Regions from separate parts of the Agrobacterium sp. 22-3639C2 genome, predicted to be linked through region 2. Evidence: predicted binding sites of a transcription regulator. Region 2 holds the regulator's gene; each other region holds the start of a gene.

Region 1 (7,155 bases), on a different contig from region 2:
AAGGGTCGCACGCCGTTTCTCGATCTGCCGGCCGAGGTGGCCTTGCCCCTGCGCATACCCGATATTGCCGAGGCGCGGCTTTCCACGGGTGCCAATGTCGTCTCTGGTGCCGCCTATGGGTCGATCGATGCCGATATGGTGGAAATGGAAACCTATGCCGTGCTCCGGGCCTGCCAGCGCTTCGGCGTGCCGCTCATCGGCCTGCGCGGTATTTCCGATGGCAGGGAAGATGTGAACCATGTGGACGACTGGACGGAATACTTGCATATCATCGATGAAAAGCTCGCAGACGCCGTCGACAGGCTTTGCCGCGCTATCGAAGATGGTGCGATCACCCTTTGAACCTCGCGATTTTAGTAAATTTCCGCTGTTAGATGCCCGCTTCCGGGTTGCCTAAAGCCGCCATTTTCTTTAAAGGCTCGCCATGACCCAGATAGCCCATCCCGACAGCATTCTCATCATCGATTTCGGCAGCCAGGTGACGCAGCTGATTGCGCGCCGCATTCGCGAAGCCGGGGTCTATTGCGAAATCCACCCGTTTCAGAATGCCGCAGAGGCGTTTGAGAAGCTCCAGCCCAAGGGCGTGATCTTCTCCGGCGGCCCCGCATCTGTCACGGCGGAAGGCAGCCCGCGTGCGCCGCAGGCGGTGTTCGACAGCAAGGTTCCGATCCTCGGCATCTGCTACGGCCAGCAGACGCTCTGCACCCAGCTCGGCGGCGTTGTCGAGGGCGGTCACGCGGCGGAATTCGGGCGCGCCGATATCGACATCAAAAAGGCAAGCCCTCTGTTCGACGGTTTCTGGGAACAGGGCAAGAGCTATCCCGTCTGGATGAGCCACGGCGACCGCGTGACGAAACTGCCGGAAGGTTTCGAGGTTATCGCAACCTCCGAGAACGCACCCTTCGCCATAGCTGCCGACGAGACACGCCACTATTACACCACCATGTTCCACCCGGAAGTGGTGCATACGCCAGATGGCGGCAAGCTGCTCTCCAACTTCGTGCACAAGATCGTCGGTCTCAAATCCGATTGGACGATGGCAGCCTATCGCGCCGAGATGATCCGCAAGATCCGCGATCAGGTCGGCACCGGGCGCGTGCTCTGCGCACTCTCCGGCGGCGTCGATTCCTCGGTTGCGGCGATCCTCATCCATGAGGCGATCGGTGACCAGCTGACCTGCGTTTACGTCGACCACGGTCTGATGCGGCTTGGCGAAAGCGAGCAGGTCGTCGGCATGTTCCGCGACCATTACAATATTCCGCTGGTACATGTGGATGCCGCAGACATGTTCCTGGGCCAGCTTTCTGGCGTCTCCGACCCGGAAGTGAAGCGCAAGACTATCGGCCGTTTGTTCATCGAGGTCTTCGAGGCGGAAGCTGCCAAGATCGCAGCAGACGGCAAGGGTGCTCCGAATTTCCTCGCGCAGGGCACGCTTTACCCTGACGTCATCGAGAGCGTTTCCTTCTCCGGCGGTCCTTCCGTCACCATCAAGAGCCACCACAATGTCGGTGGCCTTCCCGAGCGCATGAACATGCAGCTGGTGGAGCCGCTGCGCGAGCTCTTCAAGGACGAGGTGCGTGCGCTTGGCCGTGAACTTGGCCTGCCGGAGAGCTTCATCGGGCGCCATCCCTTCCCCGGCCCGGGTCTGGCGATCCGTTGCCCCGGTGCGGTCACCCGCGAGAAGCTCGATATTCTGCGCAAGGCAGATGCGATCTATCTCGACGAAATCCGCAAGGCGGGTCTTTACGACACCATCTGGCAGGCCTTCGCAGTGCTCCTGCCGGTGCAGACCGTGGGCGTCATGGGTGACTACCGCACCTATGACTTCGTCTGTGCGCTCCGCGCCGTGACCTCCGTGGATGGCATGACGGCGGATTTCTACCCCTACGACATGAATTTCCTCGGCCGCGCCGCGACCCGCATCATCAACGAAGTCCGCGGCATCAACCGTGTCGTCTATGACGTGACGAGCAAGCCGCCCGGCACGATCGAATGGGAGTAAAACGAAGGCGGAGCAATTCCGCCTTTTGTTCCTCTTTTGTTCTTTATTTTATCACCGCGCAATGATAGGTTTCCGGCCTTGGCATAAGGCTGTGGAGCATCGTCATGGAGTGCGAGTTGGCGGACGAAAGAGCCTTAAGGCAGCTTTGTTTTGATGGGCTGGAGCCGCAGAAAATACGGCGCATTAATCCGCGCTTTCGAAACAAGCTCCTGCTACTGCTGAAGCCACCACGGCAATTGGCGGAAAGAATTTTTGTCGATGCGTCGCATCATGCCAAGGGGCGGACAACCCGCGAGGCATATCCCGCCGAGCTTCTGCACATAACCCTGCTGTGTTTGGGATGTTTCGAGACAATCCCTCACGGACTGACAAGCAGGCTGAAGGCAGCAATGGGTGCTGTAAACGCGCGGCCTGTTCCGGTCACCCTGGACGCAAGCGCGCTTTTCGGCAGTCGCAATAGTCTGGTGCTGCGAAACGGTGGTGATCTGCCGGAGATCAACGCTCTGGTGAAGCTGCTGCAACGCGCGCTTCGACAGGCAAACCTTCCCTATATCGCGGCACCATCTTACACGCCGCATATCACGATGATTTATGGCTGCGGGAAGATAGAGCCGATGCCGGCAGGAAAACCCTATAGCTGGCTTGCGGGTAATTTCGAGCTTGTTTTCAGCCATAATGGCGAAACGCGACATGAATCCCTTGGACGCTTCGCACTCTCCGCAAAAGCAGATCGTTACGAGCCGCTCGAAAGCCAGCTGCATTTACCGGATAAACTGATCGGTCCGAGAAAACGGCCGAACCGAAAGCAGGCGGAACGCTAAGGCCCGCCAACATATACGCACGAGCGAGGCGATGTCGCCTCGCTGCAAACGATAATCAGCTTAGAGCTGAACCTTGTCGAAAGCCTTGCCGTCGATGCCAAGCGCTTCGAGGTCGGCGCGGGCCGGCTTGCGATGCGCGCGGACAGCGGCCGAAACCGAAAGTGCGGCACCGAGAACGGCGAAAGTTTCGCCAAAGAAGTTACGCGATGTCTTTGCAACCTGACGCATTTTTCTCTCCATCTTTGATGCCCAGATAATGGGCATTTTTGTCCTCTGCTACAACTCATGATGTAGCAGGGAAGCCATGCAGCTTTGCTCGCGCTCGTTTGGATGTCAGACACTGCATTTTTGCATGGCTCGAATTCCGTGCTTCAGGCTGCGGGTTGAATACGGCGCATTATTTGTTATGCCGGAAGTTCAAGACAAAGAGGCAGGCAACATGACGGTCACCATTTACGGCATCAAGAACTGCGACACGATGAAAAAGGCCAGAAGCTGGCTGGAAGCCAACGGTGTCGACTATTCTTTCCATGACTACAAGACGGCAGGTATCGACCAGGCCCATCTCGAAACATGGTGCGATGCCGCGGGCTGGGAAACGGTTCTGAACCGGGCCGGCACTACCTTCAAAAAACTGGACGATAGCCAGAAAGCCGATCTTACCCGCGAAAAGGCCATTGGCCTGATGCTGGAGCAGCCCTCCATGATCAAGCGACCGGTGCTGGAGGCCAAGGAGGCGATAACCGTCGGTTTCAAGCCGGAAACCTATCAGTCCCTCTTTGCGTGAGCGCAGGCCACCATGTCCAAGACAACCCGCGCTACGCAGATGCTGACCAAGGCCGGTGTGAACTTCACCACAGTTACCTATGACTACGACCCGAATGCCGACCGGATCGGCCTGCAGGCGGCCGAAGCTATCGGCGAACCGCCACATCTGGTTCTGAAAACATTGATGGCTGAGCTGGATGGCAAGCCGGTCTGCGTCGTCGTCCCGTCCGACCGGGAAGTGAGCATGAAGAAGCTCGCCGCCGCCTTCGGGGGGAAATCTGCCAGCATGATGAAGCCCGCCGATGCGGAGCGGGCAACCGGTTATCATGTGGGCGGCATCAGCCCTTTTGGACAGAAAAAACAGGTTCCGACCGCCATAGAGACTGGAGCCATGACCCATTCCTATGTCTACATGAATGGTGGCCAGCGCGGTTTGCAGGTAAGGCTTTCCCCCGGCGACGCGCAGGCCGCGCTGAAAGCCGTTGTCGCACCTTTGGTGGCCGATTGACGTCTCGACACAGCTTTGAAAGCATTTGGCTTTCGAAGCGAATGGGCTATGGTCGGCGCCTCCGATTGAAATATACGAAGGCAGATCATGACTGTTTCCCCCATCGATCCCGTCAAACTCGAGAAACTGGCTGAAGTCGCCGTCAAGGTCGGCCTGCAATTGCAGAAGGATCAGGATCTGGTGATCACCGCTCCGCTGGCGGCGTTGCCGCTGGTGCGGTTTTTGACCAAACACGCCTATCTTGCCGGCGGCGGGCTGGTCACCACCTTCTACTCCGACGAAGAAACCACGCTTTCCCGCTACCGCCACGCCAGTGACGCCAATTTCGACCGGGCTTCCGGCTGGCTCTATGACGGCATGGCCAAGGCCTATGCCAATGGCGCGGCGCGGCTTGCGATTGCCGGCGACAACCCCATGCTGCTGGCCGAACAGGATCCCGCCAAGGTGGCGCGCGCCAACAAGGCCAATTCCACGGCCTATAAGCCGGCGCTTGAGAAGATTTCCAACTTCGATATCAACTGGAACATCATCTCCTATCCAAACCCGTCCTGGGCAAAACAGGTCTTTCCCGGTTTGACGGAAGACGAAGCGGTTCGCAAGCTCGCGGACGCCATCTTCGCCGCTTCGCGTGTAGATCTCGCCGATCCGGTCGCGGCATGGGCGGAGCATAACGCCAATCTCGCCAAGCGTTCGGCATGGCTGAACGGTGAACGTTTCTCGTCGCTGCATTTCACCGGTCCCGGCACGGACGTGAAAATCGGCCTGGCGGACGGCCACGAATGGCATGGGGGCGCCTCCACCGCCAAGAACGGCGTCACCTGCAACCCGAACATTCCGACGGAAGAAGTGTTCACCACACCGCATGCGCTGCGCGTGGATGGTTACGTGTCCAGCACCAAGCCGCTTTCACATCAGGGAACGCTGATCGACGATATCCAGGTGAAGTTCGAAGGCGGCCGCATCGTGGAAGCCAAGGCTTCGAAGGGCGAAGCCGTGCTGAACAAGGTACTCGATACCGACGAGGGTGCGCGGCGTCTGGGTGAAGTGGCACTGGTGCCGCATTCCTCGCCGATTTCGGCAAGTGGCATCCTGTTCTACAACACGCTGTTCGACGAAAACGCTTCCTGCCACATTGCGCTCGGCCAATGCTATTCGAAATGCTTCGTTGATGGTGCTTCGTTGTCGCAGGACCAGATCAAGGCGCAAGGCGGCAATTCCAGCCTGATCCACATCGACTGGATGATCGGTTCCGATAAGGTGGATATCGATGGCGTGAAGCCGGATGGCTCCACAGTTCCGGTGATGCGCAAGGGCGAATGGGCCTGAGCTATTTCGGCAGCTGGCTCCGCTGACTGAGCCAGATGCTGAAAAGCACTGCAACGAAGCCGACGATTTGCGCTGGCGTGAGGCTTTGGCCGAGCGCCAGCCAGCCGAGCAGGGTCGCAACGACAGGGCTTAGGAAACCGAGCGAGGCTGCAGCCGAGGGTTCGATGCGGGCGAGACCCCGGAACCACAGAAAATAGGTCAAGGCGGCGCCAATAATGCCGAGATAGGCCATGCCGAGAATATTGGCCGCGGTAGGTGCAGGCAGGGCCGGTTCCAGGAAATATGCGACCGGCAGAAGCAGAATGCCTCCAGCCGTCAATTGCCAGGCCGTAAAGGTGAGGTTCGACACCGGCGGTCGCCATTTGCGGGTGAGCACGGTTCCAAAGGCCATGGATACGGCGCCTGCAAGACCCGCAGCCACGCCGACGGCATCCAACGCGGCAGCACCCGGCGCCAAAACCAGAAGTGCGACGCCTAACATACCCAGAAGACCAGCGACAATGGCCAGCGGCCGGACCGGCGCGGCGAGAAACAGCCGCGAAAGGCCGATCACGATCAGGGGTTGGATCGCACCCACAGTCGCGGCTACACCACCCGGCAGCCGGTAAGCCGAAACGAAAAGCATCGCCCAGAAAAACGAGAAATTCAGCGCACCTAGAATAAGGCTGCGTGGCCACCAGATGCCCTCCGGTAGTTTTCTGACGAGAAGCAACAGCAATATGCCGGCCGGCAAGGCGCGCAGCATCGCAACATGGAATGGATATCCATGCGGCAGGAATTCGGTGGTGACGAAGTAGGTCGTCCCCCAGATGGCGGGGGCAAGTGCCGTCACCAGCACATCGGCGGCATAGGTGGTGTTTTTCTTCATTTCAAGAATCTCTACATCAAGATAAATACAACTTAGCCAATTTTATCTTGACGTCAAGATATCAGTTGTTATACCTTGGTGATGAGCAAAGAACCGATTGATCACGTCGATCACATTCTGGCGCAATGGCGCAAGGAGAGGCCCGATCTTGATGTCGAGCCAATGGGGCTGCTTGGGCGCTTGAAACGGCTAACCACGCATCTCGGTCGCGAGGTGGAGGCGGTGCTGCTGAAACACGGCCTCTCCTCTTCCGCTTTTGATGTGCTGGCGACATTACGGCGCGCGGGCGCGCCCTACCGGCTTTCGCCCGGTGATCTGCTGGCCATGACAATGGTAAGCTCCGGCACGATGACCAACCGGATCGACCAGCTGGAAAAAGCGGGTCTGGTGGAGCGCATCCACAACCCGCAGGATCGGCGCAGCGTGTTGATATCATTGACGGAGCGGGGATTTGCCATTGTCGAGGACGCGGTCAGCGCCCATGTCGAGAACCAGCAACGGCTGGTCGCACAGCTCAGCGAAGAAGAACGCACGGCGCTGAACAAGCTTGTGAAGCGGTTTCTACAGGGGTTTGAAGCTTAGTTCCCTAAAAAGCGGACAGGAACCAGCAATCGCGCAGGTGATGGCGCTTGTTTTGGCGCTAAGAATCCTATAAGCAATTTTCCGTTAACCTGTCCTACAGGTTGGAGGAACGATTGTATAAGCCCATTTCGCAGGAAACCGATCTCGTCAGCAGCGCGATTGGCGCAATCACGCGCCACATTCGCGAAAACGAACTTGCCCCCGGAGCGAAGCTGCCCAGCGAGCTTTCGCTTTCGCAGCAGCTCGGTGTCTCGCGCACCGTGGTTCGCGAGGCTTTCCG
Region 2 (7,155 bases):
GGAAAAGCCTGCGATATTGCCGATATCGTCGTTGTTTCCCGCAGAACCTCTTTTTCTAAGTGCCGCTCGGGTGCACTCCTGCTCAGCCGTGACATCTTGCGGCGTCTCGGTTCTGTGGAAATAGATTTTGCCGACAAGAGGGAGGAGGGTGTGGCGAGCGGGTTGCGCGCCGCAATCGCCGGAACGGACAGGCCCTGGAGCCAGCACCGTTATTACGACTGGAAAAGCGGACGTTTCGACCGTGATCTGCCGCAGCCCATCGTCCGGCTGCTGGCGGCGTCGCAATGACCGCCGTCAGCATGGATCATCGGGCCTTGGCGCGCAAATCTTCAGTCAATTCGCCGATCCCGCCAACTTCCTCTTCATGACCAGCGTCGCGCCAGCTCTCCTTCAAACCGGCCTCGTACCATTCTTGCATGGCAGGTAGGGCGAGCAGCCGGTCGCAATAGGCTTTCGCTGCTGGCGAAAGATCCGCGCTGCCATAGGTCTGGAAACGGAATGCAACCGGGCAGAAGAAAGCATCGACCGCCGTGAACTTTTGACCGGCAAGATATGGCCCGCCGAATTTTGTGAGACCCTCGCTCCACAACGCATCGATCCGCTTTATATCGGCTTTAAGCCCGGAATCGCCGCCCCTGGGTTTGACCCGAATGCCCACCGACATGGGATAGAGATTGCGCAGCGAGGAAAAGCCGGCATGCATCTCACTTGCGGCCGAACGCGACCAGGCCCTCGCATGCTTGTCGCTTGCCCAGACGCTCTGGTGTCTTTCAGCAAGATATTCGACGATCGAAAGCGTTTCCCAAACCGTCATACCCTCGTCGACCAGGCAGGGCACCTTGCCCGTCGGCGAAAAGGAGGAGAAGGAGACGCCTTCGCCGAACGGAATGAGCTTTTCATCAAAGGCGATACCGAGCGTGCGCATCAATACCCACGGCCGCAGCGACCATGAAGAATAGTTCTTGTTGGCTATATAAAGATCGTACATGGCGTATCTCCCGGATATGACGCGTATTTCTACACCTGCCAAGCGTTCACGGAATATCGAAAATTATCCATGGCTCCCATAAACGCCGTTGATGAATGGTGATGTGGGGTCACTGAGAGCGCGCCTTGCGATAAGTCACCCTTTGGTGACCACTAAACTGACTGCGCAACACGACAGAACAACGTCGCTAAAAAACAGCGGATGGGATCGCTTCGACAATTACAGCGAACAGCCCATTCGCCACCACGCCTGTAGCGAAACCGAAGCATCTTTATGGAGCAGGAACTTAGTTTGGAAAGGGCAACGCGCATAGGCTGAATGGCGCATATCCTCGTGCACCCGCTAAAGCACGCCACGTTTGGAAACAGCCAAACCATATATAGGCGCCATCTTCACGATGACGCCTAATGTAAAGTGAGCACGTTCGGTTCGATAAGATCAATGGTAGCGGCGGATCAGCCCCACCAGCTTGCCCTGAATTTTCACCCGGTCGGGCCCGAAAATACGGGTCTCATAGGCTGGGTTTGCCGCCTCGAGCGCAATGGAGGCACCCTTGCGGCGGAAGCGCTTCAGCGTGGCTTCCTCGTCATCCACCAGAGCCACAACGATATCCCCGGGATTGGCGGTGTTGCCGTTGCGGATGATGACTGTGTCGCCGTCGAAAATGCCGGCCTCGATCATCGAATCACCCTTGACCTCAAGAGCGTAATGTTCGCCCGTGCCAAGCATGTCTACTGGCACGGCCACATCATGGGTGTTGTTCTGAATGGCGGAAATCGGCACGCCCGCAGCGATGCGGCCCATGACCGGCACGGTGACAGCCCCGCCCAGATCGTTGGCCGGCGTCTTGGGGGCAGGGGCCGGTTCCGGCGTTTTGGGTTTGCCAAGGCTGCCTTCGATAACGCTTGGCGAAAAGCCGCGCTGCGGCCTTGCGCCCGGCGTATAAGCCTCGGGCAGCTTGATGACTTCCAGCGCCCGAGCTCTATTCGGTAGCCGACGAATGAACCCGCGCTCTTCGAGAGCGGTTATCAGGCGGTGGATGCCGGATTTCGAAGCAAGATCGAGTGCGTCCTTCATTTCATCGAAGGAGGGCGGCACGCCGGACTCTTTCATTCGTTCATGAATGAAGAGAAGCAATTCCTGCTGTTTGCGCGTGAGCATGAGGAAAACACCCTTTAGAATCGTAGTGGAAGTCGCGAAACAAATACAGAACGAACACTATATGTTCCATATGTGTTCTGCAATCCCCTAAAATTTCGTGAAGGTGCCATTTATTGCTGTGATGATTTGCCTCATAGCACGCAATTGTGCTTTTGTGCGGTCAAAACCGTCCCGGCATGCTCCGGGCGGAAGGCCAGCAGGATACATGTCATGACGAAACCCTATAGCGTTGACCATCTCGTTTTGCCCGTGGAAGTCATAGGCGTCGCCGTGAAGCGCCTCGTCAGTCTTGGCTTTACGGTTGCGCCGGAGGCTCTGCACCCTTTCGGCACCCAAAATGCCTGCGTATTTTTCGCCGATGGCACCTATCTGGAGCCGCTCGCAATTGCTGATCCGGCTAAATATAATGCGTCAATAGAGGGGGGTGATGTGTTCACCGGCAGGGATGTGGCCTTCCGGCAACGGGACGGGCAGGAGGGTTTTTCGGCTCTTGTCGCCAGGACTAAAGACGCCTTGGTTGACCATGAGCGGTTTCGGGCAGCCGGCCTTTCGGCGGGCGATGTTTTCGAGTTTTCGCGGCCTGTTCGGATGCCGGATGGCTCGCAAGGCGAGGCGGCGTTCCGGCTGGCTTTTGCGGCAAGCGGGGCGGCCGCGGATTTCTTTTTGTTCAGTTGTCAACGGCTTCAAGCCCTTCCGGGCGATCGCACCATGCTTGAGCGCCACGCCAATGGTGTCACCGGCCTGAGTGAAATCGTCCTGTTTACCGGCGGCGATGCGAAGGTGGCGGGCCTGATCGAGACGGTGTTTGGCTGTGAAGGTAAATGGTCTCCGCGCGGTGATATGGTTTTCGCGACCGGCAATGCCAGCATCAGATTGACCGGAAAACCGCCTTTCGGCGGGCAGGCCCTGAGTGCTCAGGATGGCAACGAAGGCGGATTGCGCGGCGCGGGCATCGTCTTTTCGTCACACGATCTTGCCGTGACAGAGGCGGTGCTTGCTGCTAATGGCGTGTCCTGCGCAAAAGCGGACGGCCGTCTGGTGGTGCCCGCAGCACCCGGTCAGGGCGTTGCCTTCGCCTTCGAGGAAAAATGATGAGCGTTACGAACAATCTTAAAGTCACTGCCGGCGACGGCGCCAGCAAGGTTTCCTTCTCGAATACTGAGCGGTTTTCGCTGATTGCCGGTCCCTGCCAGATGGAAAGCCGCGAACATGCCTTCATGATCGCTGGCGTCCTGAAGGAGCTTTGCGACAAGCTGGGAATAGGGCTTGTCTACAAGTCCTCTTTCGACAAGGCGAACCGCACTTCGCTTTCCGGAAAACGCGGCATCGGCCTGGATAACGCGATGCAGGTTTTTACCGATCTCAAAAAGGAATTCGGTTTTCCTGTTCTGACCGACATCCACACGGAAGAGCAATGCGCCATCGTTTCCGAGGTAGTGGACGTGCTGCAGATCCCGGCGTTCCTCAGCCGCCAGACCGATCTTCTCGTTGCTGCCGCCAAAACCGGCCGCGTCATCAACGTCAAGAAAGGCCAGTTTCTGGCGCCCTGGGACATGAAGAACGTGCTTGCCAAGCTCAATGAGAGCGGCAATCCGAATGTGATGTTGTGCGAGCGCGGCGCGTCCTTCGGTTACAACACGCTGGTTTCCGACATGCGCTCTTTGCCGATCATGGCAGCGCTCGGCGCACCTGTCGTGTTCGATGCCACCCATTCGGTGCAGCAGCCGGGCGGGCAGGGCGGCTCCACAGGTGGCCAGCGCGAATTCGTCGAGACGTTGGCGCGTGCGGCCGTTGCGGTTGGCGTGGCCGGCCTCTTCATCGAGACGCATGAGGATCCGGACAATGCGCCGTCAGACGGCCCTAACATGGTCCATCTGAAGGACATGCCGAAAATGCTCGAAAAGCTTCTGGCTTTCGACGCGATTACGAAAGCCTGATCGGCTGACCGTGACGGCGGGCACTTTTGTGCCAATCGATTTTAATGGCGGGCGGGCCGTTTCCGCTGCCCACCGTCATTGTAATTTCTTCGCCATCGTCTAAGACAGGCGACGGAAAATATCTGTTCCATTCCCAAGGGAGAGACCATGACTGCCATTACCGATATCATCGCGCGCGAAATTCTCGACAGCCGCGGCAATCCGACCGTTGAAGTCGACGTTTATCTCGAAGACGGCTCCATGGGCCGTGCCGCCGTTCCCTCCGGCGCCTCCACCGGCGCGCATGAGGCGGTTGAGCTGCGCGATGGCGGCAAGCGTTATCTCGGCAAGGGCGTGGAAAAGGCGGTCGAAGCCGTCAATACAGAAATCTTCGACGCGATTGGCGGTTTCGACGCTGAAAACCAGATCCAGATCGACCAGATGATGATCGCGCTCGACGGCACGCCGAACAAGTCGCGCATCGGCGCCAACGCCATCCTCGGCGTGTCGCTCGCCGTTGCGAAGGCTGCCGCTGAAGCCTCCGGCCTGCCGCTTTACCGCTATGTCGGCGGCCCGAACGCGCATCTGCTGCCGGTTCCGATGATGAACATCATCAACGGCGGCGCGCATGCCGATAACCCCATCGACTTCCAGGAATTCATGATCCTGCCGGTCGGCGCAGAAAATATTCGCGAAGCCGTGCGCATGGGCTCCGAAGTCTTCCATACGCTGAAAAAAGAACTGTCCGCACAGGGCCACAACACCAATGTCGGCGATGAGGGCGGTTTTGCACCGGGTCTCGAAAGCGCGCCGGCAGCACTCGATTTCATCATGAAGTCGATCGAAAAGGCTGGCTACCGTCCGGGCGACGACATGTTCATCGGTCTCGACTGTGCGGCGACCGAGTTCTTCAAGAACGGCAATTACGTTTATGAAGGCGAAGGCAAGACCCGTTCGCCGGTCGAGCAGGCCGAATACCTGGCCGAACTCGTGGCGAAATATCCGATCATCTCCGTCGAAGACGGCATGGCTGAAGACGACTGGGATGGCTGGAAGGCGCTGACCGATCTCATTGGCAACAAGTGCCAGCTGGTGGGCGACGATCTTTTCGTCACCAACTCCGCCCGCCTTCGCGACGGTATCAAGATGGGTGTCGCCAACTCCATCCTCGTCAAGGTCAACCAGATCGGTTCGCTTTCCGAGACGCTGGACGCAGTCGAAACCGCGCACAAGGCAGGTTACACCGCCGTCATGTCGCACCGTTCGGGCGAAACGGAAGATTCCACCATCGCCGATCTCGCGGTCGCAACCAACTGCGGTCAGATCAAGACCGGCTCGCTTGCCCGTTCCGACCGGCTCGCAAAGTACAACCAGCTTATCCGCATTGAAGAGATGCTGGGCCCACAGGCTGCTTACGCCGGCCGTTCGATCCTGCGCGGATAATTCGCGTTCGGGTTTCGCGATATGGCCCGCCGCCTGGCGGGCCAGTCTCAGGGATGGGCGGTTTATCCGCACTGCTCACTCCCGAGTTGATCCGGGGTTTAGTCAGCCCAGGTCCCTGGGTTGAAAGGACTCTTTTCACGGCGAAGACGCGCTGTGGCTTGATGCCGGATCACGCTCGGCATAACGAACTCTCTCTGATATCGTCGTCATTATTAGCCCGCCTCTGGCGGGCTTTTTTGTGTCTATCAGTCGCGCGGAATTTAAGGTCAACGGATAGTTAAACAATCCGCATTAGTCTCGAGACTCACATTATGCGTTTTAAGGCTTCTCTCCGGCATGTGGACCAGACATCATAAAAAGAGACGATTCGGCCGTTTGATCGTTCCGGCCATTACGATCGCTTTTCTTTCCTATTTCGGGTATCATTCCATCCACGGCGACTTCGGCCTTCAGGCGACGGAGCGGCTGGAGCGGCAGCGTATTGCCAGAACGGCAGAGCTTGCCAAGCTGACGCAGGCGCGCGTTGCGCTGGAGCGGCAGGTCGAATTATTGAGCGACGGTTCTCTCGAACGTGACATGATTGACGAGATTTCCCGTTATCAGTTGAATATGTCCCGTACGGACGAAATTGTCATCATGAATACCTACTTCTAATTAACCGAAATCAAGTTAATTAATGATTTGTGATTTATTCACAGCACTTTAGCGTGAATATGTGCCATGCGTTTAAAGCATTGCTGCATGGCATTTTCTTGCATATGGTACGCGCCAATCTATCCATTCAAACGGCAACTCAGGGAGGGATGAATGGCGCCGCGAAAAACCGCGTCCGTATCCGGCCGAAAGACAACGGCAAAGGCTGCAGGCGAATTCACCGGTAAGAACAGCCCGGACTTTTCGAAGGAAGAAGAGCTTCACGCCTATCGTGAGATGCTTCTCATCCGTCGCTTCGAGGAAAAAGCCGGCCAGCTTTACGGCATGGGCTTCATCGGTGGTTTCTGTCACCTCTACATCGGTCAGGAAGCCGTTGTTGTCGGCATGCAGATGTCTCAGAAGGAAGGCGATCAGGTCATCACCGCTTACCGTGACCACGGCCATATGTTGGCTCTGGGCATGAGCGCGCGTGGCGTCATGGCTGAGTTGACCGGCCGCAAGGGCGGCCTGTCGAAAGGCAAGGGCGGCTCGATGCACATGTTCTCCAAGGAGAAGCATTTCTACGGCGGCCACGGCATCGTCGGTGCGCAGGTTTCGCTCGGAACCGGTCTTGCCTTCGCCAATAAATATCGCGGCAACGACAATGTCTCCGTGACCTATTTCGGTGACGGCGCCGCCAACCAGGGTCAGGTCTACGAGAGCTTCAATATGGCCGCTCTCTGGAAACTGCCGATCATCTATATCGTTGAAAACAACCGTTACGCCATGGGCACCTCGACCGCCCGCGCCACCGCACAGTCGAACTATTCGCTGCGTGGCCAGTCCTTCGGCATTCCCGGCATTCAGGTGGATGGCATGGATGTGCGCGCCGTAAAGGCCGCCGCCGATCAGGCGCTGGAACATTGCCGCTCTGGCAAGGGTCCGATCATTCTGGAAATGCTGACCTACCGTTACCGCGGTCACTCCATGTCCGACCCGGCGAAATACCGTTCG
Region 3 (7,155 bases), on a different contig from region 2:
CCATCCTTGCGCCGCAATTTGCCGTTTTTCAGTCGTGTCATTTCCAAGCCTTTCGTCTGGTGCGCCAAATCACCCAAATCACATTGACGCCTTTCCAACACTCCCTTAGATCAAATGACCAGAGCCTTCCAGCGGCGCGGGACCATCCGTGGCCACGAACACACGCGACATTCAAGGAATTTTCCATGAGCCTTCCGGATCTCACCTCTCTCGAAACCACCATCGAAACAGCCTTCGACAACCGTGACGGTGTGAACGTATCGACAAAGGGCGAGGTTCGCGACGCGGTAAACACATCTCTTCAACTTCTCGACAGCGGCAAGGTCCGCGTCGCCGAAAAGCAGGCGGACGGGAACTGGAAAGTGAACCAATGGCTGAAAAAGGCCGTGCTCCTCTCCTTCCGTCTGAACGACATGGAAATCGTCACCGGCGGCCCCGGTGAATCCACCTGGTGGGACAAGGTGCCGTCGAAGTTCGAGAACTGGGGTGAAAACCAGTTCCGCGCTGCGGGCTTCCGCGCAGTGCCTAACGCCGTCGTGCGCCGCTCGGCCTATGTGGCCAAGAACGTGGTGCTGATGCCTTCCTTCGTCAATCTCGGCGCCTATGTCGATGAAGGCACGATGGTCGACACCTGGGCGACGGTTGGCTCCTGCGCGCAGATCGGCAAGAACGTGCATCTGTCCGGCGGCGTTGGCATCGGCGGCGTTCTGGAGCCGCTTCAGGCCGGCCCGACAATCATCGAGGATAATTGCTTCATCGGTGCCCGTTCGGAAGTCGTAGAAGGCTGCATCGTGCGCGAAGGCGCCGTTCTCGGCATGGGCGTCTTCATCGGCAAGTCGACCAAGATCGTCGATCGCGCCACCGGCGAGATCACCTATGGCGAAGTGCCACCCTATTCCGTCGTCGTTGCCGGCACCATGCCGGGCAAGCCGTTCCCGAACGGCGAGCCGGGCCCAAGCCTTTATTGCGCCGTCATCGTCAAGCGCGTCGATGAAAAGACCCGCTCCAAGACCGGCATCAACGAGCTTCTGCGCGACTGATAAAAGCTGATACCATGACCACGACCGATCCCGTTGCAAATCTCGCCGCCCTCATCCGTTGCCCTTCGGTGACGCCCGCCGAAGGTGGCGCGCTATCGCTGCTAGACACCCTGCTTTCACCGCTTGGCTTTGCGGTGGAAAAGATGGTGGCGACGGAAGCGGGAACGCCTGACGTTGAAAACCTCTACGCCCGGCTTGGCACGGAAGGTCCGCACCTGATGTTTGCGGGCCATACCGATGTTGTTCCGGTGGGCGACGAGGCGGCATGGAGCCATCCGCCCTTTGCCGCTGAAATTGCCGGCGGCGAAATGTTCGGCCGTGGTGCGGTGGACATGAAGGGCGGCATTGCCTGTTTCGTTGCCGCCATTGCCCGCTACATCGAGAAACACGGAAAACCGAAAGGTTCCGTTTCTTTCCTGATCACCGGTGACGAGGAAGGCCCCTCGATCAACGGCACCTCCAAGTTGCTGGAATGGGCCGCCGCCAAAGGCGAGACATGGGATGCCTGCGTGGTTGGTGAACCGACCAACCCCGACCAGCTGGGCGACATGATCAAGATCGGCCGCCGGGGGTCGATTTCGGGCCGCATCACCGTGCATGGCGTGCAGGGTCATGCCGCATATCCGCATCTGGCCGACAACCCCATTCGCGGGCTGCTGCAACTGACCCACGCGCTGATGCATCCGCCCTTCGATCACGGTACGGATGACTTCCAGCCGTCCAATCTGGAAGTGACGACCATCGACACCGGCAACGCCGCCACAAATGTCATTCCGGCGCGGGCGACGGCGTCGTTCAACATCCGTTTCAATGACAGCTGGACGGTGGAGAGCCTGCGGGCGGAAATCATCCGCCGCCTCGATGCCGCCGCTGCCGAGGGAGAACTTCGTCCCGACCGCAGCCCGGTCAAATATGAGATCGTCTGGGCGGACCGTCCGGCCCATGTTTTCCTGACCCGGAACAATGCGCTCATCTCATCGCTTTCCGGCGCCGTGGAAGCCGTGACAGGCAAGGAGCCCAAGCTTTCGACCACCGGCGGCACGTCGGATGCGCGTTTCATCAAGGATTATTGCCCCGTCGTGGAATTCGGCCTCGTCGGGCAGACCATGCATATGGTCGATGAGCGCGTGGAAATCGCCGATCTGGAGACGCTGACACGCATCTACGAGACCTTCATCGAACGCTGGTTCTCTCATGCCGACGGCAAGTGAAGTAAGGCTCTATCTGAAAGGCCTCTGGCTGCTGCTGCTCGGCGACCATACCGGCGCGCGTTATCTGGATCTTTCCGAGCGCGGCATGTGGCGGTCCTTCTACTCCGCCCTCTGGTGCCTGCCCGCCATGCTGGTGTCCTGGCTGTGGCTGCGCGCTGCGTTCCTGGCAAGCTATCCGCCCGGAACAGGAACGGGACTAATCTACTTTTTCCGCCTTGCGATGGTCGAGGCTATCTGCTGGATCGTGCCGCTGTTGTTGATCGGCATGCTGCTGTTCGCCTTTGGCGCACGGGAAAAATTCACCGCACTGGTCACCACCATGAACTGGCTGTCGCTGCCGTTTTCCTATGCCTATGCGGTTCTGATCCTGATCGCGTTTTTTCTGCCGCCCTTGCAGGGGCTGATCGCCATCCTCTGGCTGGCACTGCTGCTGTCGCTGGTCTTCGCCTTTTCGCGGATCGTGCGCTTCTTCATCCGCGACCAGTCGTTGCTTGTCTCGGCGATCGTCATGACCCTGCTGGTGCCGGGCATGCTTCTGTCCGAGGCGCTGCAACGTTTTCTCGGCGTTTATCCGGCCTGAGAAACGAGACGGACTTCAGTCTGTGTCTTCGACCGTCTCGACCTTTGAATAGACCCGCGGCGGAATGACGTCGGGATAATCAACCTGCATGAAATAGAGACCATCCGGCGGCGCGACGGGGCCGCAAGCTTTGCGATCCCGTGCTTCCAGTGCCGCGCGCACGTCTTCCGGTGTCATGCTGCCTTCACCGGCCATTTTCAGCGTTCCGGCAAAAGAGCGTATCTGGTTGTGGAGAAAGCTCTGCGCGGTGGCGCGTATCTCGATAAGATCGCCATTGCGCGTCACATCCAGCCGGTCGAGCGTTCTGACCGGGCTGCTCGCCTGACAATGAACCGAGCGGAAAGTGGTAAAATCGTGCCGGCCGACGAGCATCTGTGCAGCTTCATGCATGCGTTCGTGGTCCAGATCTTTCGATACCCACCATGCGCGCCTGTGCTCGAGTGCCAGCTGCGCTTTCCGGCAAATGATGCGGTACAGATAATGGCGGCGAAGCGCGGAGAAGCGCGCGTCGAAATCCTCGGTCACCGCCGTTACGTCGATAACCGAGACGGCCTCTTTCGCCATGGCCAGATGGGCGTTGAGAGCATTGCGAAGCTTATATGGCGCCCAATCGCGGGAAAGATCGACATGGGCTACCTGTCCCACGGCATGCACGCCGGAATCGGTGCGGCCAGCGCCGCGAATAGAAACGGTTTCGCCGGTAAGCGACCGGACGGCAGCTTCAAGCGCGCCCTGAACTGAAGGGCCGTTATCCTGTCTCTGCCAGCCGAAGTAAGGCGTACCGTCATATTCGACGGTCATGCGGAAACGCGGCATCAGCCGAGCCTCGTTCTGGCGGGAACGGGTGTGCCACGAACGAAATCAGCAGCCGACAGCGGCTTGCCACCCGCCTTCTGCAAACGGGTAAGCCGCACCGCGCCACTGCCGCAGGCGATGGTCAGGGCGTCATCGAGCACAGCGCCCGCTTCGCCCATACCGCTCGCCAGTTCTGACGCCAGAACCTTCACGCGCTCGGCCTTACCGCCGATTTCCATTTCCAGCCAGGCGCCGGGGAAAGGCGAAAGGCCGCGGATATGGTTATGGACGTCCTGTGCCGGCCGGGAAAAATTAATCCGGGTCTCGCCCTTGTCGATTTTCGACGCATAAACGACGCCTTCTTCCGGCTGCGCAACGAGAGGAAGATCGTCTGCTTCCAGCTTGTCCATCGCCTGCCGCATCAGCCGCGCGCCTGTCAGCATCAGGCTGTCGTGCAATTCACCTGCCGTGGTATTCTCACCGATCGTGACCTTGGCGGTCAGCGCCACCGGGCCGGTATCGAGCCCCTTTTCCATTTTCATGACCATCATGCCCGTCTCGGCATCGCCAGCCATGATCGCCCGCTGAATGGGAGCAGCGCCGCGCCAGCGCGGCAGCAACGAGGCGTGGCCGTTATAGCAGCCAAGACGCGTACCGCTCAGGATTGCCTCGGGCAATAGCAGCCCATAGGCAACGACAACAGCGACATCGGCGTTGAATTCCCTGAAATGCTGCCGGTCCTCCTCGGCCTTGAAATTCACCGGCGTCAGCACGGGCAGACCCAGCAGTTCGGCGGCCTGATGCACCGGCGATTTCTGCAGATCGAGGCCACGGCGACCGCCTGGACGCGGCGGCTGCGTATAAACGGCAACGAGCTCGTGACCAGCGTCCACCAATGCACGCAGCGTGGGAACGGAAAAATCCGGCGTGCCCATGAAAATGATGCGAAGAGCCATATCGCCCCCTGCCCTCTATGCCGGTCCGTCTACATATTTAAGACGAATCAGACCTTAGCGCGGGCTGCTTTGGTGAATTTCTTGATGACCATTTCTCGCTTCAGCCGCGAAATATGGTCGATGAACAGAATGCCGTTCAGGTGGTCGATCTCATGCTGCAGACACGTCGCCAGAAGTCCGTCCGCATCGACCGTCTGCTGCTTGCCGTCACGATCGACATATCGCACTGTCAGGGATGCGGGACGCTCTACCTCGGCATAATAATCGGGAATGGAGAGACACCCTTCCTCATAGGCCGAGACGTCGTCCGACACTCTGAGGATTTCCGGATTGATGAAGACGACCGGCTTTTTCTCCTCGTCCTCGCGCGAAACGTCGATCACCAGCATGCGGCGCGGCACGCCCACCTGAATGGCGGCAAGGCCGATACCCGGCGCATCATACATGGTTTCGAGCATATCGTCGGCAAGGCGCAACACTTCGGCATCCACCTGTTCGATGGGCCTTGATTGCTGGCGCAGCACGGGATCGGGCAAAATGATAAGCGGTTTGATAGTCATGGCTTCCCATAACGTATCTCTTGCGCGGAGGAAATAAAAAATACGCGGTCGAAATGAGACCTTCGTCCGGTTTTGGCCGACTCAATTCCGCCGCATGAATGTTCTTGTTTTGATCTTACGAATCACTGGAAATCTGGTAGATTTAGCCATGAGCATCGATTTCTCTTTTCTCCTCGATCCCGCCTTGCGGGCCGGCTCCGTCGACATCAGCTTCGGCGGGCTTCTTACGGCTCTCGTTTTCGGCCTTTCCGCTTTCTGGATGGTCACGAAAAGTCGTGGGAAAAAAGCGGAAGCCGATGGTGAAATTTCCGATCTGCTGAAAACCCAGTCGGAACTGCACGGCCGGATCGCGGCGATGGCCGAGACGCTCGGCACGCGCCAGAGCGAGATGGGCCAGACGATCAACCAGCGCCTCGACGGCATGTCGCAGCGGCTGGGCGAGACGCTGACCGAGCAGACCCGATCGACGCACGAGAATCTAAGCCGCCTGCAGGAGCGGCTTGCGGTTATCGATGCCGCCCAGGGTAATATTCAGGATCTGGCAAAGGACGTGGTCGGGCTTCAGGCGATCCTCTCCAACAAGCAGACGCGCGGCGCTTTCGGGCAGGCGCGCATGGAAGCGCTGATCGCCGATGCGCTCCCCGCCGGGGCCTTTCAGCTTCAGCCCACGCTTTCGAATGGCTACCGACCGGACTGCATCATCAGGATGCCGAACAACGCCCCGTCCCTCGTCATCGATGCCAAGTTTCCGCTGGAGGCGTGGAATGCGCTGAAGGCGGATGAAACGCCCGAGGGCAAACGGGCTGCGACCCAGCAGTTCCGCCGCGATATGGAAGTGCATATTCGCGACGTGGCGGAGAAATATCTGATACGCGGAGAAACGCAGGATACGGCCTTCATCTTCGTGCCGTCGGAATCGATCTTCGCCGATATTCACCAGCATTTCGAATATCTCGTGCAGCGTGCCCATCGCGCTCGTGTCGTTATTGTCTCGCCATCGCTTTTGATGCTGTCGGTGCAGGTTATCCAGTCGGTGCTGAAGGACCAGCGCATGCGCGAGCAGGCGCACCTCATTCAGGGTGAAGTCGCGCTTCTCATGGATGACGTGCGGCGGCTGGACGACCGGACGCGCAAGCTGCAAGCCCATTTCGGGCTGGCGCAGAAAGATGTCGACATGATGCTGATCTCCTCCGACAAGGTGCTGGCGCGTGGCCAGAAGATCGAGGGACTCGATTTTTCGCCGACGGAAAAGGAGACCTCCCATAGCGAAATCGAGCAGGCGCGACGCTTTGCAGAGAACAGGGCAGGAACGGCCAAGTTGCGGGTGGTTGACGACGAGTGATCCCCTCGGGCAAAGTCGCCGCCTTGCTTTGAATTTCATACGGACATGCCCTGATGATTACTGTTTTCGGCTCCATCAACATGGATCTCGTCGCCACCGCCAAACGCCTGCCCAAACCCGGTGAAACCGTGACGGGAGAGACCTTTTCCACGGCGGCCGGCGGAAAGGGAGCCAATCAGGCGCTTGCCGCACGGCGCGCAGGTGCAACGGTCAAAATGGCGGGCGCTACGGGTGATGACACCTTTGCCGCGCCAGCGCTGACATTGCTGCGCGATGCCGGCACCGATCTGTCGCTCGTCAAGACCGCGCCCGGCCCCACGGGAACCGCCGTAATCCTGATCGGTGAAGGCGGGGAGAACATGATCTCGGTCATTCCCGCCGCCAATGGCGAAGTTTCCGCATCCGACGCCGCAAGAGCCGTGGCGGAGATGGCAGCGGGCGATATTCTGATGCTTCAGTTCGAGGTGCCCGCACCCTCAATCGAAGCAGCACTGACGGCCGCGAAGGCTAAACGTATCACCACTATCATCAATACCGCGCCGCTGACCGCGGACGGGCCGCGCCTTGCCAGCCTTGCCGATATCGTCATCGCCAATGAAACCGAGTTCGAACTGCTGATCGGCAAAAACGGACTTTCAGCCTCCGAACGGGAAAATGAACTCAAATCCCTG

Evidence for each region. Region 2 encodes LexA, which represses DNA repair genes until DNA is damaged. Its sites were predicted from a motif close to TGTTCNNNNTGTGTTCNG; they were not measured.
Region 1: a site for LexA is predicted at 2,029-2,046, ahead of ACQZ6D_RS16310 (2'-5' RNA ligase family protein). Genes of this name have one in related genera too.
Region 3: a site for LexA is predicted at 5,242-5,259, ahead of ACQZ6D_RS15895 (DNA recombination protein RmuC). Genes of this name have one in related genera too.

What each region holds. Positions count from the first base shown of each region.
Region 1 is NZ_JBNWDB010000003.1:680,329-687,483, forward strand. Features, by position in the region: gene ACQZ6D_RS16300 (5'-methylthioadenosine/S-adenosylhomocysteine nucleosidase) at 1-342, shown strand, start outside; gene guaA (glutamine-hydrolyzing GMP synthase) at 425-2,002, shown strand; gene ACQZ6D_RS16310 (2'-5' RNA ligase family protein) at 2,107-2,823, shown strand; gene ACQZ6D_RS16315 (hypothetical protein) at 2,884-3,051, opposite strand; gene ACQZ6D_RS16320 (ArsC family reductase) at 3,263-3,610, shown strand; gene ybaK (Cys-tRNA(Pro) deacylase) at 3,623-4,099, shown strand; gene ACQZ6D_RS16330 (aminopeptidase) at 4,187-5,425, shown strand; gene pecM (4-hydroxybenzaldehyde efflux transporter PecM) at 5,427-6,293, opposite strand; gene ACQZ6D_RS16340 (MarR family winged helix-turn-helix transcriptional regulator) at 6,375-6,875, shown strand; gene ACQZ6D_RS16345 (FadR/GntR family transcriptional regulator) at 6,989-7,155, shown strand, end outside.
Region 2 is NZ_JBNWDB010000001.1:382,892-390,046, forward strand. Features, by position in the region: gene ACQZ6D_RS01880 (ComEC/Rec2 family competence protein) at 1-288, shown strand, start outside; gene ACQZ6D_RS01885 (glutathione S-transferase family protein) at 305-988, opposite strand; gene lexA (transcriptional repressor LexA) at 1,427-2,149, opposite strand; gene ACQZ6D_RS01895 (VOC family protein) at 2,360-3,241, shown strand; gene kdsA (3-deoxy-8-phosphooctulonate synthase) at 3,241-4,086, shown strand; gene eno (phosphopyruvate hydratase) at 4,234-5,508, shown strand; gene ACQZ6D_RS01910 (FtsB family cell division protein) at 5,845-6,162, shown strand; gene pdhA (pyruvate dehydrogenase (acetyl-transferring) E1 component subunit alpha) at 6,316-7,155, shown strand, end outside.
Region 3 is NZ_JBNWDB010000003.1:591,702-598,856, forward strand. Features, by position in the region: gene ACQZ6D_RS15860 (LOG family protein) at 1-41, opposite strand, end outside; gene dapD (2,3,4,5-tetrahydropyridine-2,6-dicarboxylate N-succinyltransferase) at 186-1,040, shown strand; gene dapE (succinyl-diaminopimelate desuccinylase) at 1,055-2,251, shown strand; gene ACQZ6D_RS15875 (hypothetical protein) at 2,235-2,831, shown strand; gene truA (tRNA pseudouridine(38-40) synthase TruA) at 2,847-3,647, opposite strand; gene fmt (methionyl-tRNA formyltransferase) at 3,647-4,582, opposite strand; gene def (peptide deformylase) at 4,630-5,142, opposite strand; gene ACQZ6D_RS15895 (DNA recombination protein RmuC) at 5,291-6,484, shown strand; gene ACQZ6D_RS15900 (ribokinase) at 6,538-7,155, shown strand, end outside.